DNA from 3 places in the Nocardioides candidus genome. Region 2 is predicted to be linked to each of the others. Evidence: predicted binding sites of a transcription regulator. Region 2 holds the regulator's gene; each other region holds the start of a gene.
The links. The regulator LexA, encoded in region 2, represses DNA repair genes until DNA is damaged. The targets are predictions, from matches to a motif close to TCGAACANNTGTTCGA.
Positions count from the first base shown of each region.

Region 1: a site for LexA is predicted at 2,318-2,333, ahead of ACAX67_RS13045 (HNH endonuclease signature motif containing protein). Genes of this name have one in related genera too.
Region 3: a site for LexA is predicted at 2,644-2,659, ahead of ACAX67_RS12965 (alpha-ketoglutarate-dependent dioxygenase AlkB). Genes of this name have one in related genera too.

Region 1 is NZ_JBGGWC010000002.1:693,258-699,133, forward strand. It holds gene ACAX67_RS13040 (serine/threonine-protein kinase) at 1-1,037, shown strand, start outside; gene ACAX67_RS13045 (HNH endonuclease signature motif containing protein) at 1,042-2,286, opposite strand; gene ACAX67_RS13050 (sialidase family protein) at 2,435-4,453, opposite strand; gene ACAX67_RS13055 (IS110 family RNA-guided transposase) at 4,832-5,876, opposite strand, start outside.
Region 2 is NZ_JBGGWC010000001.1:1,064,374-1,070,249, forward strand. It holds gene ACAX67_RS05245 (ATP-dependent DNA helicase) at 1-378, shown strand, start outside; gene ACAX67_RS05250 (MXAN_6640 family putative metalloprotease) at 375-1,961, opposite strand; gene lexA (transcriptional repressor LexA) at 2,009-2,719, opposite strand; gene ACAX67_RS05260 (LysM peptidoglycan-binding domain-containing protein) at 2,957-3,301, shown strand; gene ACAX67_RS05265 (PKD domain-containing protein) at 3,453-3,881, opposite strand; gene ACAX67_RS05270 (DUF6318 family protein) at 4,217-4,798, opposite strand; gene ACAX67_RS05275 (hypothetical protein) at 5,447-5,785, opposite strand.
Region 3 is NZ_JBGGWC010000002.1:673,218-679,093, forward strand. It holds gene ACAX67_RS12940 (DUF4031 domain-containing protein) at 1-214, opposite strand, end outside; gene ACAX67_RS12945 (hypothetical protein) at 240-1,016, opposite strand; gene ACAX67_RS12950 (hypothetical protein) at 1,018-1,335, opposite strand; gene ACAX67_RS12955 (DUF8819 family protein) at 1,430-1,804, shown strand; gene ACAX67_RS12960 (GntR family transcriptional regulator) at 1,836-2,510, opposite strand; gene ACAX67_RS12965 (alpha-ketoglutarate-dependent dioxygenase AlkB) at 2,682-3,305, shown strand; gene ACAX67_RS12970 (LemA family protein) at 3,310-3,870, opposite strand; gene ACAX67_RS12975 (DUF2207 domain-containing protein) at 3,913-5,685, opposite strand; gene ACAX67_RS12980 (3'(2'),5'-bisphosphate nucleotidase CysQ) at 5,735-5,876, opposite strand, start outside.

The DNA.
Region 1 (5,876 bases), on a different contig from region 2:
GCAACATCCTCGTCGGCGACGGCGACCTCGCGAAGATCTCCGACTTCGGCATCGCGCGGCACGACAGCGACGACACGCTGACCCAGACCGGCATGGTCACGGGAACGCCGATGTTCTTCTCACCCCAGCTCGCGCGCGGTGTCCGGGCGACACCGGCGGACGACGTCTGGGCGCTCGGCGCGACGCTCTTCACCGCGGTCGAGGGGCGACCGCCGTGGCCGCCCGAGCCGAACGCTCTCGCCATGCTGGTCCACATCGCGGAGAACGCTCCGCCGCGACCGGCTTCCGCCGGCCCCCTCACCACCCTCATCGGCCAGATGATGGACCCCGATCCGGCGGCGCGGCCGGACATGGCTGCCGTGGCGAGCGTCCTGCACACCGTCGCGGCCGGCGATGTCGAGGACCCCGACGAGACCGAGCACCCGACCGTCGCCTTCACCAACGGTCCGCCGACCGTGGAGCGGGAGATCCGCGCCGCGGACCCACCACCCGTGCCGGTCCAGCGGAGGTGGTTGCTCCCGGCCGCCATCGTCCTCGTGCTCGTCCTCGTCGCGGTCGGCGCACTGCTGCTCCTCAGCGACGGCGGCGACGACTCCTCCACGACGGCCGGCGACAGCCCCAGCGGGTCGGCCGACGGCAAGGGGGCCGAACCGGCCGCCTCCAGCGCAGCGCCGGACCAGCAGTCGACGGCATCCACGCCGACCCCGACGGAGACGACGGAGACGACGGACGAGTCGTCGACGGACGCCGCACAGTTCGTGACCGACTACTACGCACTCCTCCCGACCGACACCAAGTCGGCCTGGGCGCTGCTCTCCGACGACCTGCAGGACCAGGTGGGCAGCTACGGCTCCTACCGGGGCTTCTGGAGCACCATCGACTCCGTGTCGGTCGACAGCGCGACCGAGAGCAGCGACGGCGCCGTGACCGTCGACCTCACCTACGTCTCCGACGCCGGCACGGAGTCCGAGACGCGGCTGATCACGGTCGAGGACACCGGCGAGGGGATGCAGATCGTGGGCGATCAGGTCACCTGACGGCCTATCTCTTGCGGTGGAAGCGGATGGTGCCGTTGGGCAGGGTGTGGTGGGTGTAGGTGGGGTCGTGGATGAGGTGGTGGTGGTGGTTGCAGGCGGGTCGGGCGTCTTTGAGGTCGGTGTGGCCGCCTTGTGACCAGGGTTTGAGGTGGTGGGCTTCGCACTCTCGTGCTGGGACGGCGCAGTGTTCTTCGATGCAGGTGGGGTGGAGGAGTGCCATGGCTCGGCGCTGGGCGGTGGTGAAGAGTCTGCGTCGGCGGCCGAGGTCGAGGACCTCGCCGTTGCCGCCGAGGACGGCGGGGATGATGTCGGCGGTGCAGGCCAGGCGGCGGATCGCGGTGGCGGAGAGGGGTTGGCCGCCGAGGATGGTGCCGGTGCCGAGGTCCTTGACCAGGCAGGCGAGCGGGATGGTGACCAACAGCGTGGTGGTGTCGCCGCCGTGGGTGGGGAGCTGGGTGGGGTCGAGGTGCTCCAGGAGCGCGCAGAAGGCGTGGGCGAGCCGACGGCGGTAGGGGATCCGGTCCTCCTCCCCACCGACCGCGGAAGCGTGTTTGCGGGGGTTGGTGTAGGCGTGCAGATAGGCCAGGAGCCGCTGCGCTGACTCGTCGGGAAGCACGCCGGTGATGCGGGTGGTGCCATCACCCAGAGGCTTCAGGGAGAGACGGGCGTCCTCGCGGGCGCGTCTCTCTTCTTCTTCGAGGCGGCGGGCTTCTTCGTCCTCGGCGATCTCGGGTGCGGCGACCTCCAGGATCCGTCGGGCCAGGATGCGCAGCTCTTGGGGGTTGTGGTCGGCGGCGAGGTCGACCAGGTGCGCTTCGGCGGCGTGGAGGACCTCGGCGCCGATCCGGTCGGGCAGGTCTTCCAGGCCACGCACGATCACCTGTGCCTGCTCCATTGAGCACCGGCCTTCGGTGATGGCGGCGGCGACCTGCAGCCACCGTTCGTCCAACGCGGTCGCGAGCCTCTGCTGGGCGCGCAGGGGTGCGGGCTCGGCCTGGGTGCGCGCCGCGATCCACGCCGCGACATCGCGGGCACCGTCCTCATCGGCCACATCGGCTGCGGCCGGCAGCACCCGCAGCTTCAACCCCGCCACCCGGCGTTCGAGCTGGGCGATCGCCAACAGCGCAGCACGCTTGTCGCCCGTCGACATGAACACCGGCTCATAGGCGGCGGAGTCCTCCAACACTGCGATCGCCCGTTCGGCGCAGGAGGTGATCGGGTGCGGCTGCTGGACGAGCTCTGCGACCACGATCCGACCTTCCCCCGAGTTGATAGCTCAATCGTACATGTGTTCGATCCCAAATGCAACACTCTGGCGCCGGTTCGGCATTCGCCGCGCGATGCCGTTCGGCCGCTCAGCGTCGAGGGGCAGACCTTCGGAGCGAGCCTTCAGCAGCTCACGGCGCCGGCGGGTTGACGACCTTCGCGGACTTGTCCGACAACACCGTCTCCGTGCGGTTCTGGAACTCGTCGGTCACGGTCGCGGTGACCTCCACCTTGAAGGTGTAGCCGCGGTCGGCGCTCGTCACCTTGTAGGTCGAGGTCGTGACGACCGGGCTCGTGAGGTTGCACTGCGTGCCGTCGGCGGCGCACCGGAACCAGCGGCGCGTGTACGTCGGGTTGGTGCCGGTCCACGTCCCTGACGTCGACTGGAGGGTCGTGCCGACGTACGCCGAACCGATGATCTTGGGCTTCGCGGTGTTGACCGGCTTGCGCTCGTAGACGGAGCCCGAGATGCCGGCCAGGCGCTCCGGCGACTTAGTGGTCCCGATCTTCCCGACGACCGTGGCCTGGATGACCGACCCGACGTCGTCGACCGTGCTGGTGTAGGAGATCCCGGTCTCGTCCGTCAGCTGCACGCAGGGGCTCAGGTCCTGGTCGCAGCGGTACCAGCGGTACTCGAACGTCGTCGGCATGGGCGTGCCGTTGGCCTTCCACTGGTCCGAGGGGAGGTCGCTCGGATCGATCGTGAAGGTCGCGCCCCACGGGGCCGAGGCGCCGTTGAGCAGCTTCGGGTAGTTCGTCGGCGGAGTCGGCACCGGTCCCGAAGGCGCGGTGATCGGTCCGACCGGGCCGGACAGCACCTCGCTGGAGTACACCGGTGTCACCAGGTTGATGGCGCGCACGCCGACCCGGACGTACTTGCCGACGTCCGCAGCGGTCGTGAGGTAGGCGCGGCCCGTCTTGCCCCCGATGTTGGCGCAGCTGCCGGGCGCCGTGGTGGTGCAGCGCTTCCACTGGTAGCGGTAGCGGAACGGCCCGGTGCCGGCCCAGACACCGGTACGGGCGGTCAGCGTGTTGCCCCTCACGCTGCTGCCGGTCGGCGCGGCGATGGCACTCGGTGCCTGCAGCGCGGAGAGCGGGAGCGCGAAGATGCCGTGCCCCTGCGTGCCGGCGATGAGGCTGCCGGGCGCGCCGAAGCCGATGTTGAGCGACCAGACCGACTCGCTCCCCATGCCGATCTCCCCCGGCGCGTTGACCTTGGTGTCGGACATCTTGCTCCAGTGCTCACCACCGTCCACGGTGGCCCACACCCCGTTGTTGGTGCCCACGACGATGCGCGGCTCGCCACCACCCCAGTAGGCGGACGGGACCAGCTGGAACGCACGGACCTGCGTCGCGAGGAGGGCGCCGGAACCCGAGCCGGTGGCGTCGTACCAGGTCACGCCGCCGTTGTCCGAACGGTAGACGCTGCCCGTCGTCGCAGCGATCAGCTCGGTCGGGTCGAGCGGGGACACGGCGAGCCGCAGCGCCGACTCGCCGGGCGGGATGCCGTCGGACGACAACGTCCAGCTCTTGCCGGCGTCCGTGGAGATGTAGAAGCCGGTGGCAGACGCTGCGTACATCAGGCTGCCGGCACCCTTGGTCAGGGAGAACGCCCCGCCGACGACGCCGGTCGCCGCGGTCCACTTCACGCCGCCGTCGGAGGAGTAGAAGATGCCGTCACGACCCGACCCAGCGGTGCTCACCACGATCTGGGTGGTGCCGGCGCTCGGGAAGACCACGGACTGCACGCCACCCTGGTCGAGCCGCATCGGCTGCGGGGTCGACGCGGCGACGCCGAGCTTGGTCCATGTGCCGTTGCCGGTGCCGCGGTAGAGGCCGTCGCTCGTCGCCAGGAAGATCTGACCGGCCTGGCCCTTGGCCTGGTGCACCTGCTTGCCGAGCGTGCTCAGGTTGCCGCTGATGTCGGTCCACGGACCCACGGCATTGGAGGAGGTGAAGACACCGTCGGTCTCCGAGCCGGCGACGAGCTGCCCGGGCGTCACGTAGTCGAGCGACCGGATCCAGTGGTCACCCAGGTTCCACTTCACCCACTTGTCCGGCACCGCCGCTCGCGCGGGCGACACCGTGGAGGCGACGAGCACCATGGGCAAGAGGGTCAGTGGCAGCAGGAAGAGCAGGATGCGTCGCACGCTCGGGACACTAGGTGAACCGGCCGCCCCGCGAGGCGAGTCGCGGAAATTGGTTGGAGCTGCCCACGACTCGCGACCCTGCTCCCCGGGTAGGAGTCGAACCTACGTCGCTTGTCCTGATTCAAAGGCGAGAGCGAGGGTGCTGCTCGGTGATCGGAGGTGACGCCCCGTCCGCCTGAGAGCGGGAGATCCCGGCCAACGGTGCCGGGGCGTGTCGGCTGGCTTCAGGCCGTCTGTGAGAACGACGGCCCCCGGTCACCCGATTCCCCGGCACGCCGCCTCGCGCGGTTCGCTAGGCGTGGTCGCAGATGGACCGCACGGATGTGCAGCGTTTTCGTGAACCGTCTCGGCCCCATCCGCTAATGGCTCCCTTCTGTGTCAAGACACCTTCGGGAGCGCGGGTTTAGGGTGCTGGGTGGCGGGTCCGTGGAGTGGCTTGTCCGAAGAGCCGGCGTTGGGATGTAGGCCGGTCGCGCTGGAGTCAGAGTCGCGTCCCTGTTGCCCTCCCGGGCCCGTCGCTGTGTGCGCGGCGAGGTCGGCGATGAGGGTTCGGTAGATGGTGTCGGAGAGTCGTCGTTTGAGGCAGCGCATGGCCTCACCGGAGGTCTTGCCGGCTGCTTTCTTGCGGTCGTAGTAGGCGCGGCCTTCGGTGGGGTTGCGGAGCTGGACCGTGGCCATGATGTGCAGTGCTCTGTTGATCTGCCGGTTCCCGCCGCGAGACAGCCGGTGCCGGACGTTGTCGCCAGAAGAGGCGTCGATCGGGGCGGTGCCGGTCCAGGAAGCGAAGTGGTTGCGGTCGGGAAAGCGGGTCACGTCGCCAACCTCGACCAGCAACCGAGCCGCGCCGGCGGGGCCGATGCCGTGCAGATCGAGCAGTCCGGTGCGGGTTGCTCGGACCAGCTCGGCGAGTTCCTTATCTGCGGCCTTCTTGCGCTGATAGATCCGCTCCAGGTCAGTGACCAGCTCGGCGGCCACGCGCTTGCGGGTCTTGCCGACGATGTCGCGGGGTCGCACACCGGTGAGGAGTCGCCTGGCTTGAGCTGCGGAGAGATCCTTCTTCGCGCCGCCGGGGATCAGTTCGAGCAGCAGAGCGTGCAACTGGCTGATCTTGCGCGTGTGTTCCTCGCCGAGGGATCGTCGGCGATCCACGAGCAGGCGGAGGACCTCGAGCTCTTCGTTACGCACGACGGGTCGCAGTCCGCTCATCCTGGTGCCGACCAGTGCGACGGAGTGGGCGTCGGTGGCGTCGGTCTTGCGTCCCTGACCGGTCGCGAACACGCGTGTGCGGGCCGAGAGCTTGGGTGGCACGTCGATGACTTTTTCACCGTCGGCGACCAGCCGCATGGCGATGTGGCGGCCGATCCCGTTGCAGCCCTCGATCGCCCAGACCCTGTCTTTCCACTGGCTGACCGCGGCCAGCATC
Region 2 (5,876 bases):
AACCTCTTCGGCACCCTCGGCCTGTGGCAGGGACTCGACGTGCCGGGCGACACCTGCCAGCTCGTGATCATCGACCGGGTGCCGTTCCCACGCCCCGACGACCCGCTGATGAGCGCCCGCCAGCGAGCGGCCGACCAGTCGGGCGGCAACGGCTTCATGCAGGTCGCTGCCACGCACGCGGCGCTGCTGCTGGCGCAGGGCGCCGGACGGCTGATCCGCACCACGAGCGACAAGGGCATCGTGGCCGTGCTCGATCCGCGCCTGGTCACCGCCCGCTACGGCAGCTTCCTCAAGGCCAGCCTGCCGCCGATGTGGACCACGACCGATCCGGCCGTGGCGCGCAAGGCGCTGGCGCGGCTGTCGGGATCCACCGCCTAGACGCGCTGCGCCTCCGCGACGACCGACTGGTGCTGGTCCTGGTCGAGCGGGCGTCCGTTGCAGGTCCACTTGGTGCCGACCTCGCAGTTGTAGCGGGCACTGCCGTTGACCACGGTCACCTCGACCGCCTTCACCGCACCGGCGCCGAAGTCGAAGCTTCCGGTGTAGTCGCCGGCATCGGTGAGCTCGACGACGGTGGTGCGGACGCCGCCGGTCTCCAGCAGGACGCGAACGAGGGCGGCACTTCCGCGCTCGACCGGCGCGAGGTCCAGGCTGAGCGACAGGTGCCACCGCGGCCCGGTGTGACTGGGCTCGAACCGGTACGACGCCGAGGTGAGGTGGTCCTCGGCGAAGCCCAGCGCCTTGCGCGGCTGCGTCGGGCTGAGGGTCGTGCTGCCGTTGAGCCGGGTCGCGGGGTAGAGCCGCCCTTCGTCGTACCAGCGCCTGGGGTGGAGGTTGTCGGCCGCCATGCGGAGGAGCTGCGTGCGGAGGTCGGTCCCCTTGTCCGCCAGGGCCGCCTCGATCGCGGCCGTCGCGTAGAGCGCCGGCGCGGTCGCGGTCGCGGCGTCGGCGTTGCGCCACATGGTGCGCACCAGGATCGGCAGTCCGGCCTGCGCCTGCGGGAAGTGCTCGGTGAGGTGGCGGAAGAAGATCCAGGCGCCGTACCAGTAGCCACCGCGGAACGTGTCGAGCGGCAGGCCGGGCTTCCCCATCGGGCCGTAGGGCAGGTATCCGGTGTTGTCGTTCACGGCGTCGAAGACCTCGTCCTCGGCCCAGGTCGCCGTGGCCTCCATGAACCAGGCGTCGGCGCCGATGTCGTAGCCGAACTGGACGGCGTGGAAGTACTCGTGCGCCGCCGTCACCTGCATGTTCTGGGTCGACGTGTGCCGCGGGAACTCACGGTGGCTGTAGTCGTTGTCCAGCACGCAGTAGGCCCAGGTCGCGCCGTGCCGCGGCAGCGACGAGGCGTCGGTGGTGCAGTAGCCGTAGAGGCCCTGGTTGCCGATCTGGGCGAGGTAGATGTCGGAGCGGCCGTCGCCGCCACGGGTGCCGTCGCTCATCGGCCGCCGGTAGCCGGCGTCGACGTAGCGCTGGTGCACGCGCGTCATGGTGGCCAGCACCTTCTCGACGTAGTCGGGCCGGTGGTCGCCGTCGCGGTTGCGCCGCGGCACGCCGTTGACGGCGTCGTCGGCCTTCGTCACGTAGTGGACGCACACCGTCTTCGAGCACATCCTGCGCACCGACTTCGTGGTGTAGCACGACGCGTCGGGGCAGCGGTTGGGGTTGGCGGTCGGACGGGAGAGGTACGTCGACGCCTCCCGCTGCTGCGCGGGCGGAAGCGCGCTCCGGAGCAGTGCCAGGTCGCGCAGTGCCAGGGTCAGCTCGCCGCTGTCGGTCCCGAGCGTGCTGTCGAGGCCGTCGTCGAGCAGCGAGGTGACCTTGTCGAGGGCGGCCTCGGCACGGGCCGCGCGGTGGGCGGTGTGCCGCGGATCGGTGCGTTGCGGGTCCGCCGCGGCGTGCGCCGTGGGCGCGGCGAGCAGGGTTGAGCACAGCAGCAGGGCGAGCGAGCCGAGACGGAGCATGTCCCTGACTCTATGTCGCGCCTAAACGGCCCGACGAACCGTGACCATCACATGCGGCGCAGGACAGCGGTGACCTTCCCGAGGATCGTGGCGTTGGTGCCGTCGATCGGCTCGAAGGCGTCGTTGTGCGGCAGCAGCCAGACCTTGCCGTCCTTGCGCTGGAACGTCTTGACCGTGGCCTCGCCGTCGATCATGGCGGCGACGATCTCGCCGTTCTCCGCGGTGGGCTGCTGGCGGATCACGACGTAGTCGCCGCTGCAGATGGCCGCGTCGATCATCGACTCGCCGCTGACCTCCAGCAGGAAGAGCTGGCCGTCGCCGACGAGCTGGCGGGGGAGCGGGAAGACGTCCTCCACGCGCTCCTCGGCGAGGATCGGTCCGCCGGCGGCGATCCGGCCGACGACCGGCACGTTGGTGGGCACCGGGTTGCTGTCGCCGTAGCCGGTGATGTCGTGGGTGCTCTGCATCGACTCGGGCAGCACGACCTGGAGGGCGCGGGGCAGGCTCGGGTCCTTCTTCAGGAAGCCCTTCTCCTCCAGCACGCGCAGCTGGTGGGCGACGCTCGAGGTGCTGGTCAGGCCGACGGCGCTGCCGATCTCGCGCATGCTCGGCGGGTAGCCGCGCTGGTCGATGCTGTCCTTGATGTGCTGCAGCACGCGCTGCTGGCGCGGGGTGAGCCCGGTCGCGTCCGGGGGTCCGTCGGGCAGCTCGCTGACCTTCTTGCCGCGCGCCTGGGTGTTCGCCTGCTTGTCCGCCATGTCGCCGACGGTAACGCCGATCACGCCTCGGTTTCAAACATCTGTTCGAACCGGCGTGTCGCGACACGCCGTCGAACATCTATTCGACCAGGTCCTTGATCCGTTCGAACCTTTGTTCTAACCTCGTACATGTGTTCGATCGAACTGTTGATCGAACGGCCCGGCAGGTTTCTGTCGGACCCCCTCGCTGAACTTCTCTCGAACACACCGACCAACTCTTCCCCGGAGGTCACACCGATGAGCACCCTCACCCTCGCCCCGCACGTCAGCTACAGCCGCCCGACCAGCGTCCGCCTCACGCGGCGCGGCCGACTGGTGGTCTTCGGCTTCGGCGTGCTCCTCGCCTTCGCGCTCGGCGTGTGGTTCGCCGCCGGCTCGGTCGCGACCCAGGAGGCCGGTGTCGAGCAGGTGCAGGTCGTCACGGTCGCTCCCGGCGAGACCCTCTGGGACATCGCCTCCGACGCGGTCGACGTCACCGGTGACGGCGACGTGGCCGGCATGGTCGCCCGCATCAAGGACATGAACAGCCTCGACTCGAGCGTGGTCTACGCCGGTCAGGACCTCCGCGTCCCCACTGAGTGACGCTCGTCGAATGACCCCACGGTTCTACAACTGAATACTCCGTCCACGCACCGACCCGCGTGGACGCACCAAGGCGGCCCAACTGCCCGGGCCCCCTTAGGGGAAGACGAAGGGCGGACCCACGACCCCGGGTCCGTCCTTCGCTCCGTTTTCAGCTGCCGTAGCCCACGAGCGTCGGCCGCGCCTCGATCGCCCGCAGCGCCACCGACCCGCCGGGGATGGTGACGCTGCCCGGCACGGGTTTCCACCCCTGGCCGCCGACCCGGTAGTCCGCCACCCAGGTGGTGTCCACCGCCGGCGCGTACCTCCCCGTCCGCAGGTAGCTGTGCGTGATCGACAGCCTCGGGTACGGCGCTCCCGGCTCGTCCGTTCGCAACGAGTCGCCGTCGCCGAAGCGCCAGGTGTAGGAGTCGACCCGGATCCGCAGGTCCACCCGTTGCCCGAGGAGCCTCACGGTGCGATCGAGGGTCTGCTCGTGGGTGAAGAAGTTGGTGTCGAAGTTGACCAGGGTCTTCCCGCCCGGGGGCTGGACCGAGAGTGTCGAGGGCGGGAGGGGGATGCGCCGGAAGGCGGTCGCCACGAGGCCGCCGGTGACGGCGGGTGCGGCGTCGGAGGGACAGGAATAGGTCTCCCACAGGAGATCACCGGTTGGGGATTCAACCCACGAATGGGTCTTGATCGTGCCGTCGGCGCAGGTGAACTGCCCAGTACACACACTTTGGCAGGCAGATTGGGAGTGAAAGGTCCCGGTCGTTGAAGTGCTGGCGCTCCCGGACGTTGAGGTTCCTGCTGCATCGTCGTGCACCCAGACCCCAAACTGTCCGGGGCCCGATCCGACGTCGGCGCCGTCGTCGGCAAAGGCCGGACCGAGGCAGCACGCGGCGAGTGCGGCGAGCGCCGCGACGAACCATCGCATTACAGGAGCTCCACTGTCGTCACACTCCACGTACCTCGGACCAGGGCGACAGAGACCAGCCACTTTGCCGGGCCGCCCTTGAAGGTTCCGTTGAGGTTGCCGGCACCGACAGTTCGCTGCGTCTTCACAAGCGTGTGGGTGACCACAGCCCAGTGCTCGGGATCGGAAGACACCGGCTTCAGCGCCACAACCCTGTAGTTGCCGCCGACGATCTTGCCGCCGCGGCGATACACCCGGTTGATCCCTTGGATTCCGGCGGCGCAACCCGAGCAAGATGGCTGGTCGATGCGAGCGAGGAGATTGACGTCGCCGGTCTTCATCGCATAGTTGACGACACGCCAGTAGAACCTTACGAAGGCGGTAACTCCTGCTTGACCGCGCGATTCCGCCTCCGGCGGCACGGTCGGCTCAACAGGACCCGTCGCAATGGCCGTCGTCTCAGTCGTCGTACTCGTGACTTCCGAGCTCGACGACGCGCTTGGCGTGCCCGGGTCTCCGGGCGGATCATCGCCCCCGCCGCACCCGCCGAGCACCACCATCAGAAGCGCGGCCGCACCGAGTGCGGGCGCGCGCAGAGTCATCCCCATCAGAGCCTCCCGAGATCGAACCCCGCCCAGACCCATGGCGGGAAGGCGAAGGTAACCCGGGCAGAGCCAATCCGAACAGGTCAGTGTTCTCGGATGTGGAAACGCCGTAGTCGATCGCCCGCGATCTTCGACGCCGACCCCACGGGCAGCTGCCGATCCTCGGTCGCGAGGCCGCCATCCCGCGCGTCCGCGCGGTCCGCATGACCGGCCGCCCGCGCCGGCCCGTGGACCGGACCCGGCGCCGACGGAGCTGATGAGTCGTGCCCGCCGCAACCAGCGAGGGAACCGATGACGAGGGCGGCGAGACCGGCAAGCGCGGGCGTTCGGACGTGCTGCATGAGACCTCCCGAGACTGGAGCCCGTCCGCAGAGCGCGGGCGGCACTCGGACGCTAGGCCGGATCGCGCCGCCGGGACACCCGCGAGAGTGGGACCTGTGGACAACGAACTGACCCCCTGGCGGACGCGCGGGAGGCGATCCACGCTCTGCGCGTTGCGCCACGCGGAGGACGGTGTTGCCGTCGAGCGCCAATGCGCGGTGAAGCAGGCCTCCCTGGCCGCCTGATTGCCGGATGCCATGCGCTCGGAGCCGTCGGCGGCTCCCAACGTATGGCGCACGGCGACAGCCCCAGCCGCCGCGGGCCCTACCGAGCGGCCCGCTTCCCGCCCTTCGGGGTGGACGAGTCCCGCTTCACCTTCGCGGGCCTCGGGTCCGGCGCGGCGGTGAACCCGACCGCCCTCGAGAACCGCGCGACGAGCATGAACCCCAGGAACAGGCACGCGACCGCGCCGATCGCGGCGACGGCGAGGTAGAACCAGGCGGCGTTGTCGTCGTCGTGACGGGCGGTGGAGCCGAAGTCGATCGCGGCGTAGACGAGGTAGCCCCAGGCGACGACGCAGAGCGTGATCGCGAGGGCGAGCACCAGCAGCACGGGGCGGAAGCCCCGCTTCTGGCGCGCTCCTGCGCGCTTGCCGCTGCTCACGCAGGTGATTGTGTCCGACGAGCCAAGGTGTTGAGGCCCAGACGCGCCAACCGGCCCGCAGCCGCTCGATCGACCCCACGCGACCGAGCGA
Region 3 (5,876 bases), on a different contig from region 2:
CGACGAGCTCGCGCGAGCTGACCGGCTCGGCCCCCAGAGCGACCACGTCGTCGTACCACTCCGACGGGACGTCGTAGTGGTCCCGGTCGAAGCCCCGCTCGGGGATCCCTGCGGTCCGCGCGAAGGCGTGCAGCTCGTCGTACGACGCATCGCTCGCCAGGTGGGACCACAACCGCCCGTGCCCGGCGGCGTTGGGCGGGTCGATGAGGATCACCCGGCGAGCGTACGACGTCACCTGCTCACCACGTCCCGCCACCGCCGTGCCCGGCGAGCTCGCGGTGGGCGAGGTCGACGAGCTCCTTCAGCGAGGAGAGCCGCTCACGCTGCTCGGCGACCCACGAGGTGACCTCGCCCTTCATGTCGAGCAGCCGGTCGATGATCCAGAGGATCCGCTCGACGTCCTCGATGATGTCGGTGACGGCGTCGAAGCCCTTGAGGGCGAGCTCGGCGCCCCAGGCCGCCCACCCGGCGGGACCGGAGACCCGCTCGAGGAGCTTGCGCACCAGGTGCTCGCCGCGCTCGACCAACTCCATGATCAGCTTCTCCACCTCGACCGCGAGGTGCTCGCACTGGTCGGCGACGAGGTCGAAGGCGGGGGCGGCCTCGGCGACGAGCAGCCCGAGCCCGCGCGCGGCGAGGGCGTGGCCGTTGAGACGCAGCAGGAAGGCCGCAGCCGCCTCCCCGCCCCACTGCGGCGAGGTGGCGAGCGAGAGCCGGCTGGCATTGCCGGCGTAGACGTCGAGCGCGTCGCGCACCCGGCCCGTCGCGGTCGCGTTCTGGCGGATCCGCCGGTAGTCGCCGGTCAGCGGGATGACGAGCAGCTCCTCGAGGCTGCCCTCGGGCAGCTTGCGCAGCCCCAGGCCGGCGTGGTTGAGCGCGTCGATGCCCTTGTTCACCACGTCGCGGATGCGGCACAGGGTGTCGTCGAGCGCCTCGAACTCCTCGTCGTGCTCGATCGTCTCCCCGCCGAGGTCGGGGGCGGCCAGGTCGAGGGGCTCGGCCTGCAGGAGCGCCATCTCAGGCCACCTCGGGCATCTGCTCGGCGACGCGGTCGTCGGCGGACCGGAGGTCGGCGGTCGCGGCGACCACCGCCGAGCGGATCGACGCCCAGTCCTGCACGGCCAGTCGCTCGACCTCGTCGAAGCCCTGGGCGAAGACGTCCATCAGGTCCGCCAGCGGCGAGAGCAGGCAGAGCGGGCTGGGCTCGAACCCCGCCCGCTGGCACACCCAGGTCCGGGCGTAGTCGAAGACCTGGTGCGCCTCCCCCGCCAGCTCGTCGAGGTCCCCCGGCAACCCCTCCAGATCGGCCCACGCCCTGATGTCGATGTCGGTCATGTGCGGCTCCTTCCGCTCCGCCCCGCGCGGGTGGCGGGGTCGGCGAGCGGGTGCCCGGGGCGTCGCAGTTGCCAAACCCCCGCACAATGGGGCTGTGGATGACCGCGTGATCTACGACGCCCGCGCGGCGGTCCTGGCCGACCTCGAGGCTCGCGGGGTAGCGACGGCCGGCACCGTCTCGGTGCTCGACGAGGCCTGCTCGCAGCGCCGCTGGTGGATCGAGCAGTGGCCCGAGGGAGCGGCGTACGTCGCCGGGCTGATCGCCCAGGACGTGCAGGACGCCCTCGTCGACGAGCACGGCCGCACCGACCGCACGGGCCTGTGGCCGCTGTGCCGGCACTGCGGGGACCTGCCGCTGCATGCCCTGCACATCGAGCCCGACCTCGGCGGACCGGACCCGGCCTGGGTGTGCGACGAGTCGGGCACGGCCGTGGCGGCCCTGGGCCGGCTCGGCGGAGAGCCGGGCTAGCCGGCGCCGGTCGGTGCCCGCCGGTGAGCTGTCAGCTGCCGACCTGGAACGACAGCGTGTGCTGGTCGGCGCGATAGACGCTCCGCGCGACCTCCACCGGCCGGTCCTCCCAGAGCGCGCGCCGGGTCAGGCGGATGACGACGGCGCCCGCGCTGCACTCCAGCAACGTCGCCTCCTCCTCGGTGGCGATCCCGGCCGAGAGCGAGTCCTCCGCCCAGGTGGGGCGACGGCCGCGCGCGGCGAGCTCGTCGTACAGGCTCGCCGGCAGGTCGGGGCCGTCGAGCAGTCCCGGCGCGAGCGCGGCGTTGATGTAGGCGTCGGAGAGACAGACGGGGCTGCCGTCGGCCAGGCGCAGCCGGCGCCAGCGCAGCACCGGCTCCCGCGGCCCGAGGCCGAGGGCCCGGGCGACGCCCGCCGGCGCCCGGACCTTCTCGGCTGCCAGGGTGCGGCTCTCCGCGACGGTGCCGCGGGTCGCCATGTCCTCGGTGAAGCTGGCGACACGGCTGGGTTTGCGCCGGGGCGGCGCGACGAAGGTGCCGCGGCCCGGGAAGCGCTGCAGCACGCCCTCCGCGACCAGGGCGTCGAGTGCCTGGCGCACGGTCATCCGTGCCACGCCGAAGCGCTCGACCAGGTCTCTCTCGGAGGGGGCGGCCGTACCGGGCGCGCATCCCGAGACCAGGTCCCGCACGTACTCCCGGATCGCCACGTGCTTCAATGCGCGACGGTCAGCCGTCCCCCTGTCGACTGTCTCCACAGGGGAAGGTTAGGGCCGCATACACCACCCGTCCCGGGAACGCCGAAACCTGCCGTGCACCGGACGTGCCACACCGTCACGCGATCCGAACAGATGTTCGAAGATTCGGGTATCCTCGTCGTCGTGGACTTCCAGAGCGCGCTCTTCGCCCCGGCTGCGGGCGGCGACCTGGACCTCACCCGGCTCGAGCGCCACGAGCTCAGCGCCGGCGCGTGGGTCGACGTCGCCCGAGGCTGGCTGACCGACCCCGACGACGTCTTCAGCACCCTCGTCGGCGAGGTGCCGTGGCGCGCCGAGCGCCGCAAGATGTACGACCGCGTCGTCGACGTGCCCCGGCTCGTCTACACCTACATGATCGGCGAGGACCTCCCCCACCCTGTGCTGACCGCTGCCCGCGACGCGCTCAGCGCGCACTACCTGCCGACGCTCGGCGAGCCGTTCCGGACGGCCGGCTGCTGCTACTACCGCGACGGCCGCGACAGCGTCGCCTGGCACGGCGACACGATCGGGCGCGGCTCCACCGACGACACCATGGTCGCGATCGTGTCGATCGGCGACCCGCGGCGGCTGGCGCTGCGCCCGCGCGACCGGTCCGACGGCACGGGGTCGCTCTCCTTCGAGATGGGCCACGGCGACCTGCTCGTCATGGGCGGCAGCTGCCAGCGCACGTGGGAGCATGCCGTGCCGAAGGTCGCCTCGGCCGGCCCGAGGATCTCGGTCCAGTTCCGGCCGTTGAACGTCTTCTGACCGGTCAGAACTCCACGCCCGGCGCGGCCGTGTGCGCCTCAGGTGCGTCGTAGAAGTCGCGCTGCCTCACCCCGGCCACGCCGGAGAAGAACATCCACGGGATGGTGCGGACCGACTGGTTGAGCTGGGCGGTGGCGTCGTTGTAGTACTGCCGGGCGAAGGCGATCTGGTCCTCGGTCTTGGCCAGCTGGGCCTGCAGGTCGCGGAAGTTGGCGTCGGCCTTGAGGTCCGGGTAGGCCTCCGCCACCGCGTTCACCTTCACCAGCGCCTGCTGCAGGGCCGCGTCGGCGGCGGCCTTCGCCGGTACGTCGTCGCCGGCCGCGGCGGCCGTCACCCCCGCGCGCGCCCGGGTCACCTCGTCGAAGACGCCGGACTCGTGGGCGGCGTACCCCTTGACCGTCTGCACGAGGTTGGGGATGAGCTCCGCCCGCCGGGTGAGCTGCACGTCGATCCCGCCGAGCGCCTCCTGGGCACCGACGTCCTGCTTGCGCAGCCGGTTGAAGCCGACCACGAAGAACACGACGAGGAGCACGAGCACGACGACGGCGATGATGGCGAAGAGCATGCTGAGGATCCTTCGGTCGGAGTTGCTGGCGAATCTAGGCGGTCACCACGAGCCGCCGCCACCACCGCCACCGCCGCCACCGCCGGAGAAGCCGCCGCCCCCGCCCGAGGACGACGAGCTCTGCGTGGCCTCGTAGGAGGAGATGGCGCTGCTGAGGGTGCTGTCGAAGTCGCCGACCATGGTGTCGACGAAACCGGTGGCGCCGTAGGTGTAGCCGTAGCCGGCGAAGTACGACGGAGCCGGCGGTTCGGCGCCCACCTCGACCCGGTACTTCTCCGCCCATGCATCGGCGCAGTCGAAGGCCACTGCGTAGGGAAGGTAGGCGGTGTAGAGCTCCTGGCGGCCCGAGAAGTCGAACCGGTCCTTGGCCGAGGGCGTCGACAGGATCCGCTTGAACCCGCCGATCCGCGACCACAGCTCGCGACCCGCCGGGGTGCGCTTGGTGGACGCCCCGGGCTGCATCAGGACGATCGCGGCGGCTGCGAAGGCCGCGAACGGCAGGCCCAGCACCGAGGCGTTCAGCGGCCTCCAGAACGTGAGGACACCGGTGACGACGATCGCGCCGAGCACGAGCAGCCCGCCCATGCCCCCGACGCCCGCCCGCGTGAGCAGCCCGTTGGCGACGGCCCAGGTCTTGGTGTCGGTGGTGAACCTGGACAGCTGCGACTGGAGCAGCTTGCCGGCCCCGACGTCCTTGCGGCTCGCGACGAAGTGGGAGCCCGGCCCCGACAGCAGGCCCGCGACGCTCGTGGTGACCGGGTCGAGCCCGGCCCAGCCCTGGGGACCGGCCTTGTCGCTGATCGTCCAGCTGTTCTCACCGCGCTGGAGGTCGATCGCGCCGTGCTCGGCGGCGTGCATCAGGCTCGCGACGAACGCGCGCCGGTCCACCGACTCGTTGAGGATGAACTGCGCCTGGGCCGGGCCGATGCCCTCCGGCGGTCCGTACATCAGCGGGAATCGAGGTTCGCGCTCGAAGGCGAGCCAGTTGAGCAGCAGGCCGAGTGCACCGAGGACCACCGCGAGCAGCACGAAGATGCCGAGTCGCGAGGTGTCGGTGCCGAGCACGTTGTCCAGGCGCGGCGCCCACGGCAGGGTCGCCTGGTCGGGCGGGGACACGTCCTGGCCGGCGATGAGCGTCACCGGGGTGTGCGGCCCGAGGTCACGGGCCCTGATCGTGAGGTCGGTGGTGCCGGCGCCCTTGACGTCGCAGGGTTCCGCGCCGCTCTCGTCGGTGCCCGACCCGACCAGGCACTGCACGTCCTGCGCCGGCTCCGGCAGGTGCACCGTGAGCAGCGCCTTGTCGATGTCCTGCTGCCAGCCCTGGGGGATCAGGTTCCAGTAGAACTGCGAGTCGGTCGAGACGTCCTTGCCGCCGGGCGTGAGCGCGGCGTCCATGTGGTACTTCAGCACGTAGACGTGCTCGCCGTACGACAGCGTCACGTCGGCGTCGCCGATGCGGTAGTTGTCGTAGCGGCCCTGCTCCACCGTGTGCTTGACGTCCACGTCCACCCCGTCGGCGGTGACCTCGAGGTCCTCGGGGATGCGCCGGACGTCGGGATCGGTGGGGTCGACGCGGTCGAAGAAGCGGTAGATCCCGTGCCGGTCGCTCACCGGGAAGTCGACGGTGAGGGTCTCGACGACGTCGAGGTCGCCGTCGTCGTCGACGGTGAAGTCGGCCCGGTAGTCGGTGATCGTCGTCGGGTCGGACGTGGTCATGTCGGACGACTCGAAGTCGACGTCGTAGAACAGGGCCGGGATGCAGAGGATCCCGACCAGCACCAGGAAGGTGATGACCGACGCCAGCAGACGCTTCATGGCCGCCACGCTAGGGGTTGGCGGGCCCCCAGCGCGTCATCCCTACGGGTTAGTCGGTGCCGTGCTCCGCGATGAAGGCCAGGATGTCCTCGGCGAGCTCGGGACGGCACACGATCACGTCGGGGAGGTAGACGTCGTCCTGGTTGTAGACCAGCTCGCTCCCGTCGACCCGGCTGGTGAACAGGCCGGCC